4 regions of the Kitasatospora sp. NPDC101176 genome follow, and region 1 is predicted to be linked to each of the others. Evidence: riboswitches for the same ligand, from Rfam matches in the RefSeq annotation. Region 1 holds a riboswitch; each other region holds the start of a gene.

What was found. Region 1 has a riboswitch for cobalamin ahead of ACIRS1_RS07670 (peptidase). Riboswitches for the same ligand answer to the same signal wherever they lie in the genome.
Region 2: linked by a shared signal. The riboswitch ahead of ACIRS1_RS23675 (cobalamin biosynthesis protein) and the one ahead of ACIRS1_RS07670 (peptidase) in region 1 are both predicted to bind cobalamin.
Region 3: linked by a shared signal. The riboswitch ahead of ACIRS1_RS10665 (HoxN/HupN/NixA family nickel/cobalt transporter) and the one ahead of ACIRS1_RS07670 (peptidase) in region 1 are both predicted to bind cobalamin.
Region 4: linked by a shared signal. The riboswitch ahead of metE (5-methyltetrahydropteroyltriglutamate--homocysteine S-methyltransferase) and the one ahead of ACIRS1_RS07670 (peptidase) in region 1 are both predicted to bind cobalamin.

The regions. Positions count from the first base shown of each region.
Region 1 covers NZ_JBIWPA010000003.1:507,926-512,980, forward strand. Annotated here, with positions in the region: gene ACIRS1_RS07660 (prenyltransferase/squalene oxidase repeat-containing protein) at 1-1,353, opposite strand, end outside; cobalamin riboswitch at 1,461-1,590, opposite strand; gene ACIRS1_RS07665 (flagellar hook-length control protein FliK) at 1,755-2,234, opposite strand; gene ACIRS1_RS07670 (peptidase) at 2,286-3,371, opposite strand; cobalamin riboswitch at 3,470-3,610, opposite strand; partial or broken gene ACIRS1_RS07675 (enoyl-CoA hydratase-related protein) at 3,668-3,820, opposite strand; gene mmsB (3-hydroxyisobutyrate dehydrogenase) at 3,817-4,701, opposite strand; partial or broken gene ACIRS1_RS07685 (enoyl-CoA hydratase/isomerase family protein) at 4,698-5,055, opposite strand, start outside.
Region 2 covers NZ_JBIWPA010000018.1:88,353-93,407, forward strand. Annotated here, with positions in the region: gene ACIRS1_RS23665 (putative cobaltochelatase) at 1-124, opposite strand, end outside; gene ACIRS1_RS23670 (cobyric acid synthase) at 121-1,635, opposite strand; gene ACIRS1_RS23675 (cobalamin biosynthesis protein) at 1,632-2,612, opposite strand; cobalamin riboswitch at 2,768-2,900, opposite strand; gene ACIRS1_RS23680 (transcriptional regulator) at 3,197-3,907, shown strand; gene ACIRS1_RS23685 (alpha/beta hydrolase family protein) at 4,117-5,055, shown strand, end outside.
Region 3 covers NZ_JBIWPA010000005.1:202,718-207,772, reverse strand. Annotated here, with positions in the region: gene ACIRS1_RS10670 (aminopeptidase P family protein) at 1-155, opposite strand, end outside; gene ACIRS1_RS10665 (HoxN/HupN/NixA family nickel/cobalt transporter) at 273-1,388, opposite strand; cobalamin riboswitch at 1,420-1,613, opposite strand; gene ACIRS1_RS10660 (metalloregulator ArsR/SmtB family transcription factor) at 1,696-2,079, shown strand; gene ACIRS1_RS10655 (hypothetical protein) at 2,131-3,822, shown strand; gene ACIRS1_RS10650 (hypothetical protein) at 3,849-5,055, opposite strand, start outside.
Region 4 covers NZ_JBIWPA010000029.1:25,473-30,527, forward strand. Annotated here, with positions in the region: gene ACIRS1_RS30005 (lipase family protein) at 1-650, opposite strand, end outside; gene ACIRS1_RS30010 (condensation domain-containing protein) at 832-2,262, opposite strand; cobalamin riboswitch at 2,685-2,888, shown strand; gene metE (5-methyltetrahydropteroyltriglutamate--homocysteine S-methyltransferase) at 3,067-5,055, shown strand, end outside.

The DNA.
Region 1 (5,055 bases):
CGGGCCGCCGCCGGCCGCGGGGGTGTCGGTGACCGGGGCCGGTGCGGTGGTGGTGGGCGAGCCCGTCGGGGTGCCGGCCGGGGTGGTCGGCGTGCCCGTGGGCGTTCCCGTCGGGGTTCCGGTGGGCGTACCCGTCGGGGTTCCGGTGGGCGTTCCCGTCGGGGTTCCGGTGGGCGTACCCGTCGGGGTTCCGGTCGGGGTTCCGGTGGGCGTACCCGTCGGCGTCCCCGTGGGAGTTCCGGTCGGCGTCCCCGTCGGCGTCGGCGTCGGTGTGCCCCCGAGGGGGCGGCTCAGCGTGCCGAAGGAGATCCCGGTGGCGCCACCGACCACCTGGGTCGAGGCACGGACGTCCGAACCCTGCTGCCCGGCGGAGGCGACGTTGAACCCGCCGTCGCCGTTCTGCTGCCCGGCGAGGAAGTCGAGCGCTTTGGCGATCTGCGCACCGTAGTCGGCCTTGCGCAGCGTCATGCCCTGGACGGCCAGCGCGGCCGAGTTGGTCGAGTCACCGGCCGCGCCGGGGAAGCCACCGTCGGGCAACTGCCGCGCGGCGAGCCAGCCGAGGCCCTTGTCGACCGCCTGCGCGGCGGCGTCGTCGCCGGGGACGAGGGCGAGGGCCATGACGGCGATCGCCGTGCTGTCGACGTCGGAGTCGCCGGTGGCCGGGATCAAGCTCGGCCAGGAGCCGTCCGGGTGCTGGAGGCCCTTCAGGTAGGCGATCGCGGGGGCGGCGTTGGCGGCGTCCCCGGCGCGGAGCTGGGCCATGACGGCGAGCGCCTGGGAGAAGACGGAGGTGGCGTAGCCGTAGTTGCCGGCGGCGTCGCAGCCGGTGTCGGCGTCGGCCTTGGTGCACACCATCGCGGCGAGGGCGGCGATCAGGTCGTGGCCGCCGAAGTTCCGCGGGTCACGGCCGACGACCTCGGCGAGCAGCGCCTCCTTGCCGATCGACCCGCCGCCGGCGTACTCGGTGCCGATCGCGGTCCAGTCGTCGACGGTGCGCTCGCTGGCGTCCTTGCCCCGCTGGTCCAGGAAGTCGACGATCCGGCGCAGCGCGGCGTCGTCGGTGCCGGTGGCGGCGAGCGCGTAGGCGCCGTCGATGGTGAGTCCGAAGTCGGCGAAGGCCGGGAAGCCCTCGTAGTAGTGACCGCCGACCAGGCGGGACGGGTCGGCGAGGTAGGCGGCGCCCCTGGCGACGTCCGGCGTCCGGCCCGCGGCGGGGACGGCCGCCCCGGCGAGCGAGACGGCGGGCCGACCGAGAAGCGCAGCGCCGCAGGCGGTGACCGCGAGCGCTGCGGCGGCCAGCAGGGACGCGGTGCCCCGGCTCCTGTGGCGCGTACGACTGCTGCTGACCCTCACCGGCGTCTCCCTGGTCGGTCGACGCGGGGCGCAACGGCGCAGCCGACGGCTGCCGGTGGAGCGCGCAGCCGTCGGAACTGCGTCGTAGTCCGCGACGACGCGAGTGCTCTCTGAACAGACCTCGGTTCAGGCATTCCGGCTCATCCGCCCTGGGCGGATCTACGGTTGCGGGTCAGCGCCGGAGTTGGACCGGCTTCCCCTGAGGACCGAGGTGAAAAACCGGTTCATCAGACCATGTCAGCGGAGTGGGAGTCAACGCCCCGTCAGATGGTCCGCTCACCTGACGGGACGGGCCGCGCGGATCAGGACGGCCGGGCGCCTCCTGCCGCACCGCAGGGCGTGCCGGAGCTGCCGGCACCCCTCCCCGCGGGGCTCCGGGTGCCGGCGGGTGCCTCCGGACGTCAGGGCGCCGTGATACCCGGCTGGGCGCCGGCGCCGAAGGACCAGCCCTCGACGTCGCCGGGGGCCGGGTTGTAGCTGCCCGCGCCCAGGCTGCTGTACGACCAGGGCCCGCCGTGCTGGGCGTGCCAGTAGGACCAGTAGGCGCTGCCGGTCGGGTTGGTGCAGGTGGCCGGCAGCGCGTTGATCTTGCAGACGAAGCCGGGGAACCGCGGGTGGAAGGCGTACGTGAATCCGGCGCCGGTCAGCGCGGCGAGCCCGGTGGCCGGATCGCCGGGTGCGCAGCCGGTCTCGACGCCGCCGCCGACGGCGGTGAAGTCGACCACGACGGTGACGCCGGTGGTGCCGCTGCAGGCGGCCGCGTGGGCCGCGGGGGCCTGGACGGCGGAGGCGCCGAGCAGGCCGGCGGTGAGGGCCGCGGCCGCGGCGATCGAGCCGAGCGTGCGGCGGGCCGGTCTGGCCGGGGTGAGGGTGTCGGTCATCGGAACTCTCCTCGTGGGCTCAGGGATTCGGTGGCTCAGGAGTTCGGTGGCTCAGCGGGCGGCCGGCGCCGGGCAGGCCAGGGTCGGGGCGGCCGGGCGCGCGCCGGCGGCGGAGAGGGTGGCCAGCGGGGTGCCGGCGAGGCCGAGCGCGGCCTGCGCGGTGGCCCGGGCGCCGTTGGCCGGGTTGAAGCCGGTCGCGTCGTAGGCGACGGCGCCGCGGACCGCCGGGTCGGCGGAGCAGCCCTGCTGGAACTTCACCAGCCGGCTCCAGCCCTTCAGGCCGGCGCCGAGGCGTCCGCCGGCCAGCAGCGCCTGGGTGGCCAGGCCCGTGGTGTTGGCGTTGGAGGCGGTCGCCCCGGCGGCCGCGAAGCCGCCGTCGGCGTTCTGGTGGGCGGTGAGCCAGCCGAGGCCCGCGTTCGCCTTGGCGGTGCGGCCGGTGGCGGCGAGGGCCTGGGCGGCCAGCGCGGTGGCGTCCGGGTCGCTGGTGCAGATGGTCTGGCCGAAGGAGACCGGGTAGCCGCCGTCCGCGCACTGGCTGTTCGCCAGGAAGTCGACGGCCGCGTCGGGGGCGCCGCCGGGGGTGCGGTGCAGGGCGATCAGGGCGAGCGACTGGCCGAAGGCGTTGCTGTAGTCGCCCCACTGGGAGCGGTCGGAGAAGCGGCCCTCGGCGGTCTGCAGGGAGCGCAGCCGGGCCGGCAGGTCGACGCCTCCGAAGGCGGTCGGGTTCGCGCCGCGGACCTCGGCGGCGAGCAGCAGCTTGGCGGTGGCACCGGCGTAGGCCTCGGTGGTGCCGTCGCCGAGGTAGCCGCCGAGGATCTCGGGCTTGGCCAGCCAGGCGGTGGCCCGGGCGGCGGCCTCGTCGGAGCCGTGGGAGGCGGCGAAGGCCAGCACGGCGTCGACGGTCAGGCCCTGGTCGGGGTAGGCGGTGCCGTTGAACACGGACTCGAAGTGGTCGCCGTCGACGAGCTGGCGGGCCAGCCAGCCGCCCGCGGCGGCGTCGGGGCGGATCGTCGGGGCCGCGGTCGCGGCGGGTGCGGCGGCGGGTGCGGCCTGGGCGGCGGTGGCGGCCGGGAGTGCGGTGGCGACGGCGAGGGCGGGTATCGCGAGCAGACCGAGAGTGCGGCGGAGGGCGGGCATGGCTGCCTTTCCGGGCCTGGACGCAGGGGCCCGGAGGGCGCCGGCGGCACGCCGGGCAGCCCTCGGAGCTCCGGCCCGCAGACCACGACGGGAGGAGGGGGTGACACACCTCCGCCGCCGGGTACTCGGGCTCGCCGCCGACGGGACGTCGGCGGCCTACCGTTGCGGGTCAGCGCCGGATTCGAACCGGACTTCCCCCGTCGGCGGAGTCACAACATGACGGCCCATCATGGCGAAGACGCGAAGATCCGGTCAAGGGACGGTGCGCCACGTCACGGTTCCGGCACCGGAAGACGGCACCCCGGGCCCCGGTCGCGGTCGAACTCCTCGGCGGCCGCCACGACTTCGTTCATCAGCGTGGTGTCGAGGGCGTTCAGCGCCTTGGGGCGGTCGAGCGTGATCACGCCCACCCGGCCCCTGCGCTCGACCAGGATCGTCTCGAACGTCATGCGTCGTCCTTCCTGAGGGTCGTGATGATGGCCGAGAAGTCCAGCCCGGCGCCCGCCTCCTCGGCGAACGCCGCGTACAACTCGGCTGCCCTGCCGCCCAGTTCGGCGGGGACGTCGGAGACTGTCGCCGCGGCGGCCGCGAGTCCGAGGTCCTTGGCCATCAGGGCGGCGGCGAAACCTCCGGCGTACCCGCGGTTGGCCGGGCTGGCCGGGACGGGCCCGGGGACGGGGCAGTTGCTGGTCAGTGCCCAGCACTGCCCGGAGGCGGTGGAGGCCACGTCGAACAGGGCCTGGTGGCTGAGCCCGAGGCTCTCCCCGAGCACGACGGCCTCGCTGACCGCGATCATCGAGATGCCGAGAATCATGTTGTTGCAGATCTTCGCGGCCTGCCCCGCCCCGGACGTCCCGCAGTGCACGACCCGGCGGCCCATGGCGGCGAGCACCGGCTCGGCCTCGGCGAAGTCGGGCCCGTCCGCGCCCACCATGAAGGTCAGGCTCGCGGCCTCGGCTCCGGGCACGCCGCCGGAGACCGGCGCGTCGACGGCCCGGTGCCCCGCGACCCGGACGAGGTCGGCGACGACCCGGGCGTCCCCGACCGCGATGGTGGAGCAGTCGACGAACAGCGCTCCCGCTGCCGACTCCGTCAACTCGCTGTAGGAGTCGAGGACATGGCGTCCGGTCGGCAGCATGGTGAGCACCACCTCGGCCTCGCCGACCGCTTCAGCGGCGGAACCCGCGATCATCACTCCCCGCGCCGCAGCCCGTTCCCGGGCCTCCGCCGAGAGGTCGTAGCCGGTCACCCGGTGTCCGGCGGCGACGAGGTTGGCGGCCATCGGGCCGCCCATGGTGCCCAGTCCGACGAATCCGATGCGGTGGGTCACCAGCGCTCCAGGGGTGTGGTGGCGGCGAGGCCGAGTTCTCCGTCGCCGAGCGGGGCGAAGCAGTGGGCCACGGTGGCGGGTTCGACGGCTCCCAGGGAGGCCGGCGTCCAGCGCGGTGACCGGTCCTTGTCGATCACCTGGGCCCGGATCCCCTCGGCGAGGTCCGGGGTGGCGAGCGCCGCGCAGGAGGTCCGGTACTCCTGGTCGAGCACGGCCTCCAGCGGGCCCAGGGCGCGGGCCCGGCGCAGGGCCGCCAGGGTGGCCTTGACGGCGGTCGGGGAGTTGGCGGCGATGCGCTCGGCGGCCTGCGCGGCCTCGGGTTCACCGCTGTCGCCGAGCCGCGCGAGGATCTCC
Region 2 (5,055 bases), on a different contig from region 1:
CGGTGCCCTTCTCGCCGCGCACGAGCACGCCGCCCACGGCCGGGGAGACCGCGTTGAGCAGCAGCCCGAGGCGCAGGTCGGCCATGCCGACGATCGCGGTGAACGGATAGCGGACGTCACTCATGCATACTCCCCAGGTGCCCCGGGCGCCAGGAACGGCAGCGATCCGGCCGCCGGCACCCCGCCCTCGATCAGCTTCCAGAGCGCGTCGGTGTCCGCGTGCTCCTCGATCAGGTCGCCCAGCCGGTCCAGCCGGGCCTCGCGCGCCTCGGCGAAGGACGTGTCCGGCGCGGGCACGAACGCGCGGCCCGCCGATGCGGCGACCTCGCGCAGGAGTTCGCGGCGGAACCCGTCGTTCTCCAGCGCGCCGTGCCAGGTGGTGCCCCAGACCTGGCCGACCCGGCAGCCGTCCAGGAAGGGCTCGCCGCCCTCCACCTCGACCACCCCGTGGTGGATCTCGTAGCCCTCGACCCGGTGCCCGTACGCCTCGCCGACCGGCCGGCCGAGCACCTTCTCGGCGCCGAACCGCACGCGCGTCGGCAGCAGCCCGAGACCGGCGACCTCGCCGGCCCCGGACTCCACCTCGTCGACGATCGAGCCCGCCAGCATCTGGTAGCCGCCGCAGACCCCGAGCACCGGCAGCCCGGCCGCCGCGCGGGCCTTCAGCGCCGGTTCCAGGCCGCGCTCGCGCAGCCAGGCCAGGTCGGCGACGGTGGCCCGGGTGCCGGGCAGCACCACCAGGTCGGCGTCGGCCAGCTCCTCCGGCCGGGTCGCCCAGCGCACCAGCACGCCCGGCTCCTGCGCGAGCGCGTCCACGTCGGTGAAGTTGGAGAGCCGGGGGAAGCGCACCACGGCCACCCGCAGCACGTCCGCTCCGAGCGGGCCGCGGCCGTCCACCCGGTCCACCACGGTCGACAGGTCCAGCGAGTCCTCGGCGTCCAGCCACAGGCCCGGCAGCATCGGCAGGGTGCCCAGCACCGGGCGGCCGGTCAGCCCGTGGAGCATCTCCAGCCCGGGGGCGAGCAGTCGGGCGTCGCCGCGGAACTTGTTGACGAACCAGCCGGCCACGTGCCGCTGGTCCTCCGCGGACAGCAGCGCCAGCGTCCCGTACATGGCCGCGAAGACGCCGCCGCGGTCGATGTCGCCGACCACCACCACGGGCAGTCCGGCCGCGGTGGCCAGGCCCATGTTGGCGATGTCCCGGTCGCGCAGGTTGATCTCTGCGGGCGAGCCGGCGCCCTCGCAGACCACCACGTCGTAGCGGCGGCGCAGGTCCGCCAGGCACTCCAGGGCCCGCTCCAGCAGGACGGGCTTGCGCTCGCGGTAGTCCAGCGCACCGACCTCGGCGACCGGCCGGCCGAGCAGCACGACCTGGCTGCGGCCGTCGGCGCCGGGCTTGAGCAGCACCGGGTTCATGGCCGCCTCCGGCTCCACCCGGGCGGCCTGCGCCTGCATCGCCTGGGCCCGGCCGATCTCGGCGCCGTCGGCGGTGACGAAGGAGTTCAGCGACATGTTCTGCGCCTTGAACGGCGCCACCGCGACCCCGCGGCGGGCCAGCCAGCGGCAGATGCCCGCCGTCACCACGCTCTTGCCCGCGTCCGAGGTCGTCCCTGCGACCAGCAGCGCGTTGCTCATGCCCGTCCCTTTCCGCTTCTGCTTCCGCGGCCGGCCAGCAGTCGCAGTGCGACGTGCCCCGCCACGGTCGTACCCAGGGCCAGCGCGCCCACCCGCCGGGAGAGCACGCAGGCCCGCTCGATGTCGTCCACCGTGACCGGCCGCAGTTCGGCGCCCAGGACGGGTCGGTGCTCGACCCGTTCGCCGTACTGCAGGGTGCCGCCCAGCCGGACGCCGACCGCGCCCGCGAAGGCGGACTCGGCCTGGCCGGCGTTCGGGCTCGGGTGCGCCGAGCCGTCCCGGCGCCAGACCCGCCAGGCGGTGCGCGGCTGCGGCGCGGCGGCGACGGTCAGCAGGGCGGTCAGCCGGGCGCCCGGCCAGCCCGCCACGTCGTCCAGCCGGGCCGAGGCCCAGCCGAACCGGGCGTGGCGCGGCGAGCGGTGGCCGACCATGGCGTCCAGGGTGTTCACCGCGCGGAACGCCAGCAGCCCCGGCGTGCCCGCCAGCGCGCCCCAGACGAGCGCGTTGACGACGGCGTCGGCGGTGTTCTCGGCCACCGACTCGACCACCGCGCGGGCGATCTGCTGCTCGTCCAGCGCGCTCGGGTCGCGCCCGCACAGGTGCGGCAGCCGGGCCCGGGCCGCCGTCAGGTCGCCCGCGGCCAGCGAGCGGCCGATGGTGCGGGCCTCCCGGGTCAGCGAGGTGCCGCCGAGCACCGTCCAGGTCGCGGCGGCGGCCAGGGCCGCGCGGCCGAGCGGGCGCCGGCCCGCGGTGCGGTCCAGGGCCACCGCGGCGGCGGCCACGGTGCCCGCGCACAGGGCCGTGTAGCCGGCGCCGGTCGCCCGGTCGTCCCGCCAGAGCCGGCGCTCGAGCCGGGCCGCGGCGGAGCCGAAGACGGCCACCGGGTGGCCGCGGCGGGGGTCGGCGTAGCGGGCGTCGGCGGCGTAGCCCGCGAGGGCGCCCAGCGCGAACGCCGCCGCGCGGGTCAGCGGGCGCACGTCGGGTGCGGCGGGTTCGCGGGGGCGGCGGCCGGGTGCGGCGGGACCGGGGGGTGTGGCGGAAGGCAGCGTCGGGTCCGGCGGGGCGGGGCAGCCTGCATCGCGTGCGTGTCCTCACTCAGGGTCCGCGCCCTGGCTCGACGTAGCGGGGGCGAGAGTCTCCTGGCTTCCGGGTCGGACGCACCCCCGGGCCTTCCAGCGGCTTCTGACGGCGCGCCGTGGCAACCTGCCGAGCGTGCTCCCCGGTGACAGTGGCGGGACCGCGCCGGACTCGCACCGGCTTCCTCTGCATGCCTCCGTTTGGCCCCCGGATCCCATCACGCGGCCGAACCGGGAGTCAACCGAGGTCACGGAGGGGTTGGTCACACGGGACCGGGGGCCGCGGGGCGCCCGCGGGCTCCCGGCCGGGCGGCGGCGACGGGCGGCGGGGCCCGCGCCGGCACCTCCGTCGGTACCTCCGATCCGCCCGCCCGCAGGGGCATGACACCCTGTGCGATCGTCCAGCGGTCCGTAGGGACCTCCAGGGCCGCTTCGTGTGTTCGGCGGCTGGGGCCGGCCGCCACCCGCACCTACCGTTCGTTCCCATGCGACGCAGACAGCCCCCCGCCCTGCCCCCGGTGCCGTTCTCGCCGGGCGCCGCCCGAGCCCACCGGGCCGGCCTCGGCCTGACCCCCGACCAGGTCGTCGGCGGGATGGCCGCGCACGGCGTCCGCCTGCTGCCCACCCACGTCCTCGCCTGGGAGAGCGGCGAGCTGCGGCCGACCGAGGAGGAGTTCATCGCGCTGGCCCGCGCGCTCTGGTGCCCCGCCGTCCAGTTGATGGGCACCCGCCCCACCCGGCTGCGGGACTTCCGGGTCGCCCGCGAACTCCACCAGGACGCCGCCGCCCGCCGGATCGGGGTCGCCCTGCGCCGCTACCAGGACGCCGAGCTGACCGGCCGGTGGGACGGCGACGAGGCCCAGACCCACGCGCTCGCCCAGGTGCTCGGCCTGCGGCTGCGCGAGCTCGTCGACGTCACCGGCCGCCGCGAGGAGCTCGACCGGTGCCTGCGCCAGTGCGTGGACGGCCGCTGGCAGGCCCACGTCCGGGCCGTCGCCCGTATCGTGCCGGTCCACGAGGACGACCTGGCGGCCGTGCTGACGGCCCTCCAGCAGGAGAACCAGGTCTCCTCCCACTGGGGCAGCGGCAGTTGGGGCTCCCCGGCCGCCGCGGCGCCGGACCCGGTCCGCGAGCAGCCGTTGGCGGAGCGCTTCTGGGAGCTGCTCGGGCGGCGCCGGACCGACATCCCGGTCTGACGCCGCGGCCCGCCCCCGCCCGCCCGCGCCGAACCGCCGCCCGTACCCCTCCAGCCCGCCCGCCTCCCGCCCGCCGCCCACACCCCCGCCGGCCGCCCCGCCGTGCCCCGGACGGCCCAGCCCGGTGGCCGCCCGGCCGCCCTCCCGGTGAACTGGTGCTCGAACACCGTCCGGTCCAAGACCGTCCGACCGTCAGAGCGGGGAGCGATATGCGTTGGGGAACCGCGGCCGTCGTGGCCGCCGCCGCCGTCGGTGCCGGGGCCGCCGTCCTGGTCATCGGCCGCCGGGCCTCCGAACGGACGGTCCGCCCGGCCGCCGCCGTCGAGGGCTCCGGCCCCGTCCTGGTGCAGAGCCTGGCGGCCGGCCGGATCACCTTCACCCGGCGCCCCGCGAGCCTGCGCCCGGGCCGCTGGGCGGTCGAGTGGGACGACCACGGCCACGCCGTCGTCGAGGACGTCCTGCACAGCGACGAGCAGGGCGTGACCCGCAAGCTCCTGCGCGCCGACCGCGGCACCCTCACGCCCGGCACCGAGGTCCGCTTCACCCCGCGCGTCCACCTCGGCGACCCGACCGCGGCGCTCGGCCTCCCGTACCGCGAGACCGCCGCGGACGGCGAGCTCGGCGCGCTGCCGGTCTGGTTCCTCGACGGCAAGCGCGGCACCTGGGTGATCCTGGTGCACGGCCCCGGCGGCGACCGGCAGCAGACCCTCCCGGTGCTCCCCGTCCTGGACCGGCTCTCGATGCCCGCCCTGGCGGTCACCTACCGGGGTGACGAGGGCGCCCCGGCCTCGCCGGACGGGCTCAGCCACTTCGGCGAGACGGAGTGGCGCGACGTCGAGTCGGCGATGCGCCTGGCGCTGGACAACGGGGCCGGCCGGGTCATCCTGTACGGCTGGTCGGTGGGCGCCACCATGGTCCTGCAGGCGGCGGCCCGCTCCTCCTGGGCGCACGCGATCAGCGGGATCGTGCTGGACTCGCCCGTCCTGGACCTGCCCGCCACCGCCCGCCGCCGCGCCGCGCGGGCCGGGTACACCGGCCCCGCCGCCGAGCTCGGCGCGCTGGCCGCGGAGGGCCGCACGGGGGTCGACCTCGCCGACTTCACCCGGATCGCCGAGGGTGCCGACCTGCGGGTGCCCACCCTCCTGATG
Region 3 (5,055 bases), on a different contig from region 1:
GCGCGGTCCCTGGTGAGCAGCAGCGTCGCCCCGCAGGGCGCGCAGCCGGTCAGATACCGCACGTTCGCCGCCCGGGTGATCAGCGCCGCATCGGCCCCGGCCGCACTGCAGTGCTCCCTCACCCGCTCCCGCCGACCCGCGTACGCATCAGACATGCGTCGAGCCTACGAAGCCGCACCCCGTTCCGCCCGCCGAGCACTCCCGAGGGGGCACGTCACCGCTGCCCGCACGCCCCGGCTCGCACCCCGGGCCGACCGGCCCGCCGGGGGCTGTCACTGCTCGGACGGCTGCCAGCGCTGCTCGACCCCGGCCAGCTTCCAGTAGCCGATCGCCGCGGCCCAGACCACCACGAACAACCCGGCGATCGCGTACCCGACGTTGTCCAGCGAGATGTCCGCGATCCAACCGCTCACCGGGTCGGTCAGGTCGAGCTTCTCGTGCAGCACGCCGACCAGTTCGATCGTGCCGATGACGAAGGCCACCGCGATCGACAGCCCCGTGATCGTCAGGTTGTAGTACACCTTGCGCACCGGGTTGGAGAAGGCCCACTGGTACGCGAAGTTCATGAACGTCCCGTCCAGCGTGTCGAACAGGCTCATCCCGGCGGCGAAGAGCAGCGGCAGGCAGACGATCGCGTACCAGGGCAGCCCGGCCGCCGCGCCCGAGCCCGCCATCACCATCAGGGTGACCTCGGTCGCGGTGTCGAAGCCCAGGCCCAGCACCATGCCCACCGGGAACATCTGCCCCGGCCGGGTGATCGACCGCGTCGCCCGGTTCAGCACCCTCGCCAGGAAGCCGCGCGAGTTCAGGTGCTCCTCCAGCTGCGCCTCGTCGTACTTCCCGGCCCGCATCGCCCGGAACACCTTGAGGATGCCCACCAGCGCCGCCAGGTTGAGCGCGCCGATCAGGTACAGGAACGCGCCGGAGGCCGTCGTGCCGACCATCCCCAGCCACTGGTGGGTCGTCGACTCGTCGTCCATCAGGGTGTTGGCCAGCTGGGCGCCGCCCGCCACCAGGGCGGCCATGATGACCACCATCGAGGAGTGCCCGAGGGCGAACCAGAAGCCCACCGACACCGGGCGCTTGCCGTCCGCCATCAGCTTGCGGGTGGTGTTGTCGATCACCGCGATGTGGTCGGCGTCGAAGGCGTGCCGCATGCCGAGGGTGTACGCGGTGATGCCCAGGCCCACCCCGAAGACCTGGGTGCCGACCGCGTAGTTGTGGGGCGCGACCAGGAAGAACAGCGTCCCGAACGCGACCACGTGCATGGCCAGGATCACGCCCATCAGTCCGGCCGTGCGGACGGTGTCCTCGCGCTTCCAGCGGAACGTCGGCAGTGCGGACGGCGCCGCCGGCGCCCCGGGGGCGGCGGTTTCGGGCAGGGTCATACGGGGATCACGCTCCAGCACCTCGTGGAAAGACTTCGTGAGATGCCGTGGCCGGTCTCCTGGCTTACGGGGCACCCGTACCCGCCTTCCCGGACGCGCGAAGCGCCCAGTGGCGTCGTGGATACGGACGACTCCCCCCGATCACAGTGGCGAGGGCCGCTCCGGACTGGGACCCCTGAGGGTCCGTCACCGGTCTTCCCGAGCACCACGGCGGGCAACACCGTAGGGGGCCCGGCTCCACCCATGCAAGGCTGCGCACCTGCGCAGGTGTCCAGGATCACAGGCCCCGGCCTGCGAGAATGTCCGCATGCATCTCGTACCGGCCGACCGCGCGGACCACCGCACCATCGACGGACACCGGGTCTGCGAGGCCATCGCCGCCATCGGCGACACCGCGCACGTCCGCACCTGGGCCGAGCGGTTCTCCCTGCTCGCCGACCCGGGCCGGCTCGCCCTCCTGCTCGCCCTGCACCGCGCCGGTCCGCTCGCCGTGACCGACCTCGCCGTCGCCACCGGCATGCGCGACCCCGCCGTCTCCCAGGCCCTCCGACTGCTCCGCACCGCCGGCGTGGTCACCGGCGACCGCGACGGACGCGTCGTGCGCTACCGGCTCGTCGACGACGCCCTGCGCCCCCTCCTCGACCCCTGCGCCGCCGCCGACCACCACGAACCCACCGCTGCCACCGGCTGACCCGCCCCGGACGGACCCGCCGGAGCGGGGCCGGATGAGTACGATCTTCGTGTGCTGAACCGCCTGCGGCGCCGGCCCCGGCCCTGGCCCGACGAAGACCGCTGGGAGACCTGGCCCGTCCGGGCCCGCGTCCTCGCAGTCGCCCGCACGCTCACCTCGGCCACCCGGGTGCTCGACGTGCTCACCCTGCTCGTCCGCCCGCAGCTCGGCGTCCGGTGCTACCTCACCGTCAACCCGGGCTCGGCGTTCACGGCGGGCCTCGGCCCCTACCTGGCCGACCAGCAGCCCGCCGTCACGGTCATCCCGTGGGAGGAGGCCGTCCGGTACGAGTTCGACCTCGCGGTGTCCTGCGCGGTCCACGCCTCCATGCACCGGCTGCGCGCCCCGCTCGTCGTCCTCCCCCACGGCGCCGGCTACAACCGCCTGGTCGCCGAGTCCACCGGGGACGGGGTCAGTGCCGCCGGCCTGTCCCGTCAGGAGCTCACCCACCGGGGGCGGGTCTTCCCCGCGGTCATCGGGCTGTCACACGAGGAGCAGTTCGAGCGGCTGGCGGCCACCTGCCCCGAGGCGCTGCCGCACGCACGGGAGGTCGGCGACCTCACCTTCGCCAGGATGCTGGCCAGCCGCGGCCGGCGGGACGCCTACCGCGCCGCCCTCGGGGCCGTCGACGGCCGGCGCCTCGTCGTCGTCACCTCCACCTGGAGCAGGCACTCCCTGGCGGCGCACTGCCTCGACCTGCCGCGCCGGCTGGTCACCGCGCTCCCCGCCGACGAGTACACCGTGGCCGTGGTCCTGCACCCCAACGTCTGGGACCGGCACGACCCCGAACTGCTGCTGGCCACGGCCCGGGGCTCCGGCCTCAGGCTGATCCCCCCGCACCAGGGCTGGCAGACCGCCCTCGTCGCCGCCGACCTGCTGATCGGCGACCACGGATCGGTCTCCTTCTACGGCGCGGCATTGGACCGCCCCACCCTGCTGGTGGCCACCGGCGCCGCCGAACTCGACCCGGGATCCCCCACCTACGCCTTCGGCCAGGCGGCACCCGCGCTCGACCCGGACGGCGACCTGCACGCCCAGCTCGAAGCGGCCGTCGCGACGTACGACCCGGAGCTGCTGCGCCCCGTCACCGACCGCTCCCTCGGCCAGCGCGACCGGGCCGTCCCGGCCCTGGCCCCCGTCCTGTTCGGCTTCCTGACGGACAAGGTCGACGACCTCACCACCCCCACCGCCCTGCCGCCCTACCCGGCCCCGGTACCGCTCCCGGCGGAGCGGCCGACCGCCTACGACGTCGAGGGCGAGTGCGCGGACGGCGAGGTCTCGGTACGCCGGTACCCGATCGACCCGCAGGGCCACCCCCGGGGCTTCTTCGCCCTGGACGCCGCCGAGACCACGGTGGAACTGCGCTCCGTGGCCGAGGTCCTGGCCAGGACGGAGGTCGACGCCGAGGAGCCGGCCGGGCGCTGGATCGTCGAGGCCGCCGACGGGATCCCCGGCCTCGCCGTGACGGTGGCCGCCCTCGCCCGGGACCGCTGCGCGCTCCGGCTGCGCACCGGCGAGCTCCTGGAGGCACGCGCCGAGGCCCCGTGGGCCGGCGCCGAGCCCCGGCTCGACCCGCTGCTGCTCGGCGCGGCCGTCGCGCTCTGGCTCGCCGAGGGCGGCGCCCCCGGCACCCTGCCCGACCACGGCCTCACCATCCGCACCGGCCGCCACCGCACCCGGGTGGCCTTCACCCCGCCGCCCTGAGGCCTTTCCCCGGCACGGTGACGGTTTCAGCCCTTCAGCTCCTCCAGCCGGCCACGCGCCCGCTCGGCGAGTGCCGCGTCGCCCAGCTCCTCCGCGAGCGCGGCGAGCAGGGTGAAGGCCTCGGCCTCCTTGGCCCGCTGGCCGAGTTCGCGAGCCCGCCGCGCGCAGTCCTCGGCGGCCCGGACGGCGAGGTCAAGCCGCCCCAGCGCGCGCTGGGCCCGGGCCCGGACCAGCGGCAGCCGCATCAGCATCGGGTCGCCGGTCTCCTCCGCCCGCGCCGTCGCCTCGTCCAGGACGTCCAGCGCCTCCGCCGCGCGCCCGGCCGCGACCAGCGCCTGGGCGACGTTGTAGCTCTGCACCACCACGCCGTGCGGATCGGTGCGGTTGTCCTCCAGGGCCAGCCGGAACAGCTCCACCGCCTGCTCCGGGCGCCCGTCGGCCAGGCAGAGCAGCCCGTGCGTCTCGTGCAGCACGCCGCTCAGCTGCGGCTCCCCGACCAGCGCCAGCTGCTCCGAGGCCAGCGCCAGCTGCTCGGCCGCGCGGGGGAGGTCCCCGAGCTCGTAGTGGGCGCGGGCCAGCTGGTTGCGCATCCGGATCACCGCGTCCGGGCGGTTGTCCCACTGCGCCGACTCGACGCCGAGCCGGTGCGTCTCGATCCAGTCCCCGTAGTTCTTGCCGCTGTGGTAGAGCGCCCAGAGCGATTCGCACAACCGCCACACCTCACCGTGCCAGCCCTGTTCGGCCGCCGCCCGCACCGCCTCCCGGAGGTCGGCCCGTTCGGCCCGGAGCCACTCCAGCGCCTCCGCCTTGGAGGCGAACTCCCGCCCCGGGGCGTCGGGGGCCTCCTGGAGCCGGAACCGCTCCCCGAGCACCAGCGCGTCGGCCGCGGCGGCCCGGGCCCGGTAGTAGGCGACCGCGCGGGCCAGCAGGCCGGTGCGGTCGGGGAGTTCACCGGCCGTGCGGCGGGCGTGCAGACGCACCAGGTCGTGTGCGCGGAACCGCTGCCCCGGCCCCGGGTCCACCACCTCGTCCAGCAGGTGGGCCGCGCGCAGTTCGCTCAGCCCGTCCCGGACGCGCTCGACGCCGGCCGCCTCCGCCAGCTCGGCGGAGACGAACGGCCCGGGGGCGGTACCGACCAGCCGGTACAGCGCCCGGGCCGCCCCGGAGAGCCGCCCGTACACCTGGTCGAGCATCCGGTCGACCCCGCCCTCCTCGTTGCTCAACGACGCCAAC
Region 4 (5,055 bases), on a different contig from region 1:
GCGTGCGCCTCCCGGATCCGGCGGACGGCGAGGACGGAGTCCAGCACGTTGCGGGTCTCCGTCGCGCCCACCACGTACTGGTGCACGCCGGGGGTGCCCAGCCCCTGGTAGTCGGTGGCGACCACGACGTCGCCGGCGGCCAGGAAGCCGGTCAGCGCCGGGATGCCGACGTCGATCGAGTACGGGCTCTGGTAGCTGAAGTAGTCGATCAGGTCGACCGCCGGGTCCGGTGCGGCCGAGGGCGCGCACTGGCGGGGGCCGCCGACGGTGCCGTGCGCCCAGGCCACCACGTTGCGCCCGCCGCGGGGGGAGGAGGGGCCGTCGGGCCAGACCACCAGGCCGGACACCGCCACGGCGGCCCCGTCGTGGAGGGTGGAGCGGTACAGGATCCGGCAGGCGTGCGCGTGCTCCGGGGCGGGGACCTGCCGGGCCCAGATCAGGGTGCCGTGCGGGCCGTCCGGCAGCGGGGACGGCGGCTCGTAGAAGTCCGGGCCGTCCGGACCGAGCGGGACGCCCGGTGCGCACCGGGCGGTGTCGCCGCCGTGGTCGTCGCCGCGCCCCCACGCGCCGCCCGCGGCCGCGGCCGGTTGCCCCGCGGACACCAGGGTGAGCAGAGCGGCCACCGCGCCGGCTCGAAGCCATGCCCTCATTCGTCGATTCCTCTCGCTGCACAGGGTGACGCCGCGTCACCTGATGTGACGATGCTCACTCGGTGCGGAGGGCGGGGCAATCGCTGCGGCCGGATGGCGGACCGGCCCGTCGGTGGCGGGCCGGAGGGGCGGAGGGGCGGAGGGGCGGAGGGGCGGGGCCCGGAGCGGGCGTGCCGGTGCGTCAGGAGGCGTCGGTGAGCACGCGGGTGAAGCCGTCCAGCAGGGCCCGGTTGGTGGCCCGGGCCTGCGGGGTGTCGACGTGGATGGTGTTGACGAACAGACCGTCGTCGGTGCGGTGCAGCCACTGCAGCAGTCCGTTGCAGCCCGAGACCCAGACGTGCAGGCGGGCCCGCTGGGCGGCGTGCCGGTCGGCACCGGGCAGCCGGCGGAAGTCGATGTAGGAGTAGAAGTTCACCGCGTGCGGCCAGTAGTGCAGCCGCGCGTACTCGGCGGGGGCGAGCAGCCGCCAGGCCTTCACGAAGTGCACCCCGGCGTGGGCCTGCAGCTGCCCGTAGGCGTCCTGGGCGGCGGTCAGCACCTCGCCGAAGCCCGCCCGCGGCCCGACCGGGAACTCGATCGGCAGGGTGTTGATGAACCACCCCATCGACTCCGCGTAGACGCCCCGGCCGCGTTCGTTGACCGGCACCAGGCCGCGGTAGACCTCGGGCCCGCCCTCCTGCCGCAGGGCGATCGCCAGCCCGGCGAGCAGCCCCATCGACAGCCGCCCGCCGCGGGCCCGGCAGGCGGTGCCGAAGGCCTCGACCTGGCGGGCGCTGAGCAGGCGCTCGGTGCCGGCGGTCGGCGCGTACAGCCGGCCGGGCCGGACGCCGAGGTCGAGCGGGAAGCGGGGGAAGAGGCCGCCGTTGCGGTCGCGGAACGCCCGCCAGTAGTCCAGCCGCGCGTCGTCGGCGCGCATGGCGCGGTTGGCCCGGCGCTGGCCGCGGCTGAACTCCAGGTAGCTGCCGGGCTGTTGGGCCGCGTCGTCGGTGCGGGCCGGGCGGACCCGGTCGGCCTCGGGTCCGGCAGCGGTTCCGGTGGCGGTTCCGGCCGCGGTGAGGCTCCGGTAGGCCGTGGTGATGTCGTTGACGGCGATCGCGCTGGAGAGGCCGTCGGTGACCAGGTGGTCGCAGGAGAACCAGACGGTGGTCGACTCCGGCCGCACCACCGCGCCCATGGTGATCAGCGGCCAGGAGAGTGTGTCCACCTCCTTGAACGCGTCGTGGAGGTGGCGGTCGACCTCCGCGGGCGTCTCCAACGGGCCGGCGTAGACGTGCTTGAGGGCCACCTCCCCGGGCGACAGGACCTCGCAGCCGAGGTCCCCGCCCAGCGGCTGGTAGACCGCCCGGAGCACCTCGTGACGCCGCACCAGGTGGAGCAGCGCGGCCGCCAGCGCGTCCAGGTCGACCGGGCCCCCCAGTTCGAAGCTGGCCGCGACGTAGGAGCGGATCGGCTCGTCGACGCTCTGGGCGTGCTGGGCCACGGTGAAATGTTTCGCCTGGTTGTAACCGGTCATCCGGCGCGGGGCGGGGTCGCCGCCGGTCAACGGGACCAGGTGCCACCGGTGGGCCTCGCCCGGGCCGATCTCGGAGTCCTCGACTGAGATCTGGAGCATGTCGCCCTCTTCTGCCGCTGTCGTCGTCGGGTGGTACCAGAGCGGTCGGATGTCGGCCCACCAGCTGGTGCCGTACCAACGCGACGGCCCGGCGCTCGGATACGGGCAGCCGCCGTTCGGGTGACGGTGACCGGCCGCCGGGGCCGTGCCCTCCGGCGGGTCCGCGGACCGGGCTCGGCCCGCCGGATCCCCTCACGGCCGGGCCGTCGGCGTACGAGCGCACGCCGGAGCTGCGGGGACCCGCGGTCGAACGGCGGGTCGAGCGCCGCGTCGGAGTGCGGTCGGGCCCGTCGCGGTGGGCGGATTCCACGGCCGCCGCGACGGCCGGTGCCGTCGGGGGACCGGCCACGTCTCACCCCGTGGACACGTGGTGGGATTTCCGCGCCCCCGGCCGCGGGTTCGCACTAGGCTGGCCGGGCAGCTGGTTCGCCCTGTCCGCCAGGCAGGCGCGTCGCAAGAGGGAACCCGGTGACGCCATTCACGTGGCCATTCCGGGACTGCCCCGCAGCGGTGAGTGGGAACGACCGCCGTCATACGCACTGGGCCCGGACGGGCCTGGGAAGCGACGGCCAGTAGGTGACCGCCCTGACCAGGGCAGCCGCGCCCGCGAGTCCGAAGACCTGCCACTGCCCGCACGCGACCGATCGCGCGCGGACATCCCGGTGACCTCGTGGGCGGGTCGGCGTGCACACCAGGCGGGTCCGGCGCATCCCTGCGCCCGCGGCCGCGCCCGGTCGGGCACCCCTTCGCACCCTCGTCCCGTCCCCGGGGACCAGAGGAGACAGACTCGCGAAGGAGAGTCCCTTGACGACGAAGTCCGCAGCCGCGGCAACCCGCGCCACCACCCACGGCTACCCCCGCCAGGGCCGCGACCGGGAGCTCAAGAAGGCGGTCGAGGGGTACTGGAAGGGCGCGGTCACCGCCGACGCCCTGCTCGCCACCGCCGCCGACCTGCGCCGGGAGAACTGGCTGCAGCTCGCCGAGGCCGGCGTCCACGAAGTCCCCACGGGCGACTTCTCGCTCTACGACCACGTGCTGGACACCACCGTCGCCGTCGGCGCCGTCCCCGCCCGCCACCGCGCCGCGGTCGACGCCGACCCCCTCGACGGGTACTTCGCCATGGCGCGCGGCACCCAGGAGGTCGCTCCGCTGGAGATGACCAAGTGGTTCGACACCAACTACCACTACCTGGTGCCCGAACTCGGCCCCGACACCGTCTTCACCGCCGACCCGGACCACCAGGTCGCGCAGCTGCGCGAGGCCCTCGGCCTCGGTCACGACGCCCGCCCGGTGCTGGTCGGCCCCGTCACCTACCTGCTGCTCGCCAAGCCCGCCCCCGGCGTCGCCGAGGACTTCCAGCCGATCACCCTGCTCGACCGGCTGCTGCCCGTCTACGCGCGCCTGCTCGCCGAACTGCAGGCGGCCGGCGCGCAGTGGGTGCAGCTGGACGAACCCGCGCTCGTCCAGGACCGCACCCCGGCCGAGCTGAACGCCGCCGCCCGCGCCTACCGTGAGCTGGGCGCCCTCACCAGCCGGCCCAGGCTGCTCGTCGCGAGCTACTTCGACCGCCTCGGCGCGGCCCTGCCGGTGCTCGCCGCAGCCCCGGTCGAAGGCCTCGCCCTGGACTTCACCGGCCCCGCCGCCGCCAACCTGGACGACCTCGCCGCCGTCGGCGGGCTGCCCGGCAAGCGGCTCGTCGCCGGCGTGGTCGACGGGCGCAACATCTGGATCAACGACCTGGAGAAGTCGCTCGCCACCCTGGCCACCCTGCTCGGCCTCGCCGGCGGCGTCGACGTCGCCACCTCCTGCTCGCTGCTGCACGTCCCCCTCGACGCCACCGCCGAACGGGACCTGGACCCGCAGATCGCCCGCTGGCTCGCCTTCGCCAGGCAGAAGACGGCCGAGACCGCCCTGCTCGCCCGAGGCCTGCGCGAGGGCACCGGCGCGATCGCCGCCGACCTCGCCGCCAACCGCGCCGACCTCGCCTCGCGCGCCGGCTCCCCGATCACCCGGGACCCGGCCGTCCGCGCCCGGGCCGCCGCCGTCACCGCGGCCGACGCCCGCCGCCCGCAGGCCTACCCGCAGCGCGCCGAGGCCCAACGCGCCCGCCTCGGACTGCCGTTGCTGCCCACCACGACGATCGGCTCCTTCCCGCAGACCACCGAGCTGCGCACCGCCCGCGCGGACCTCGCCGCCGGGCGGATCGACGCCGACGGCTACCGCGGGCGCATCGAGGCCGAGGTCCGTGAGGTCATCGCCTTCCAGGAGAAGGCCGGCCTCGACGTCCTCGTCCACGGCGAGCCCGAACGCAACGACATGGTCCAGTACTTCGCCGAACAGCTCACCGGCTACCTCGCCACCCGGCACGGCTGGGTGCAGTCCTACGGCACCCGCTACGTGCGCCCGCCGGTGCTCGCCGGGGACATCTCCCGGCCGCACCCGATGACCGTCGACTGGTTCCGCTACGCCCAGGGCCTCACCGACCGCCCGGTCAAGGGCATGCTCACCGGCCCGGTCACCATGCTCGCCTGGTCCTTCGTCCGCGACGACCAGCCGCTCGCCGACACCGCCCGGCAGGTCGCCCTCGCCCTGCGCGACGAGGTCGTCGACCTGGAGGCCGCCGGCGCCGCCGTCGTCCAGGTCGACGAGCCCGCCCTGCGCGAGACCCTCCCGCTGCGGGCCGCCGACCGCCCGGCGTACCTGGCCTGGGCCACCGAGGCGTTCCGCCTCGCCACCTCCGGGGTGCGCGCCGACACCCAGGTCCACACCCACATGTGCTATGCCGAGTTCGGC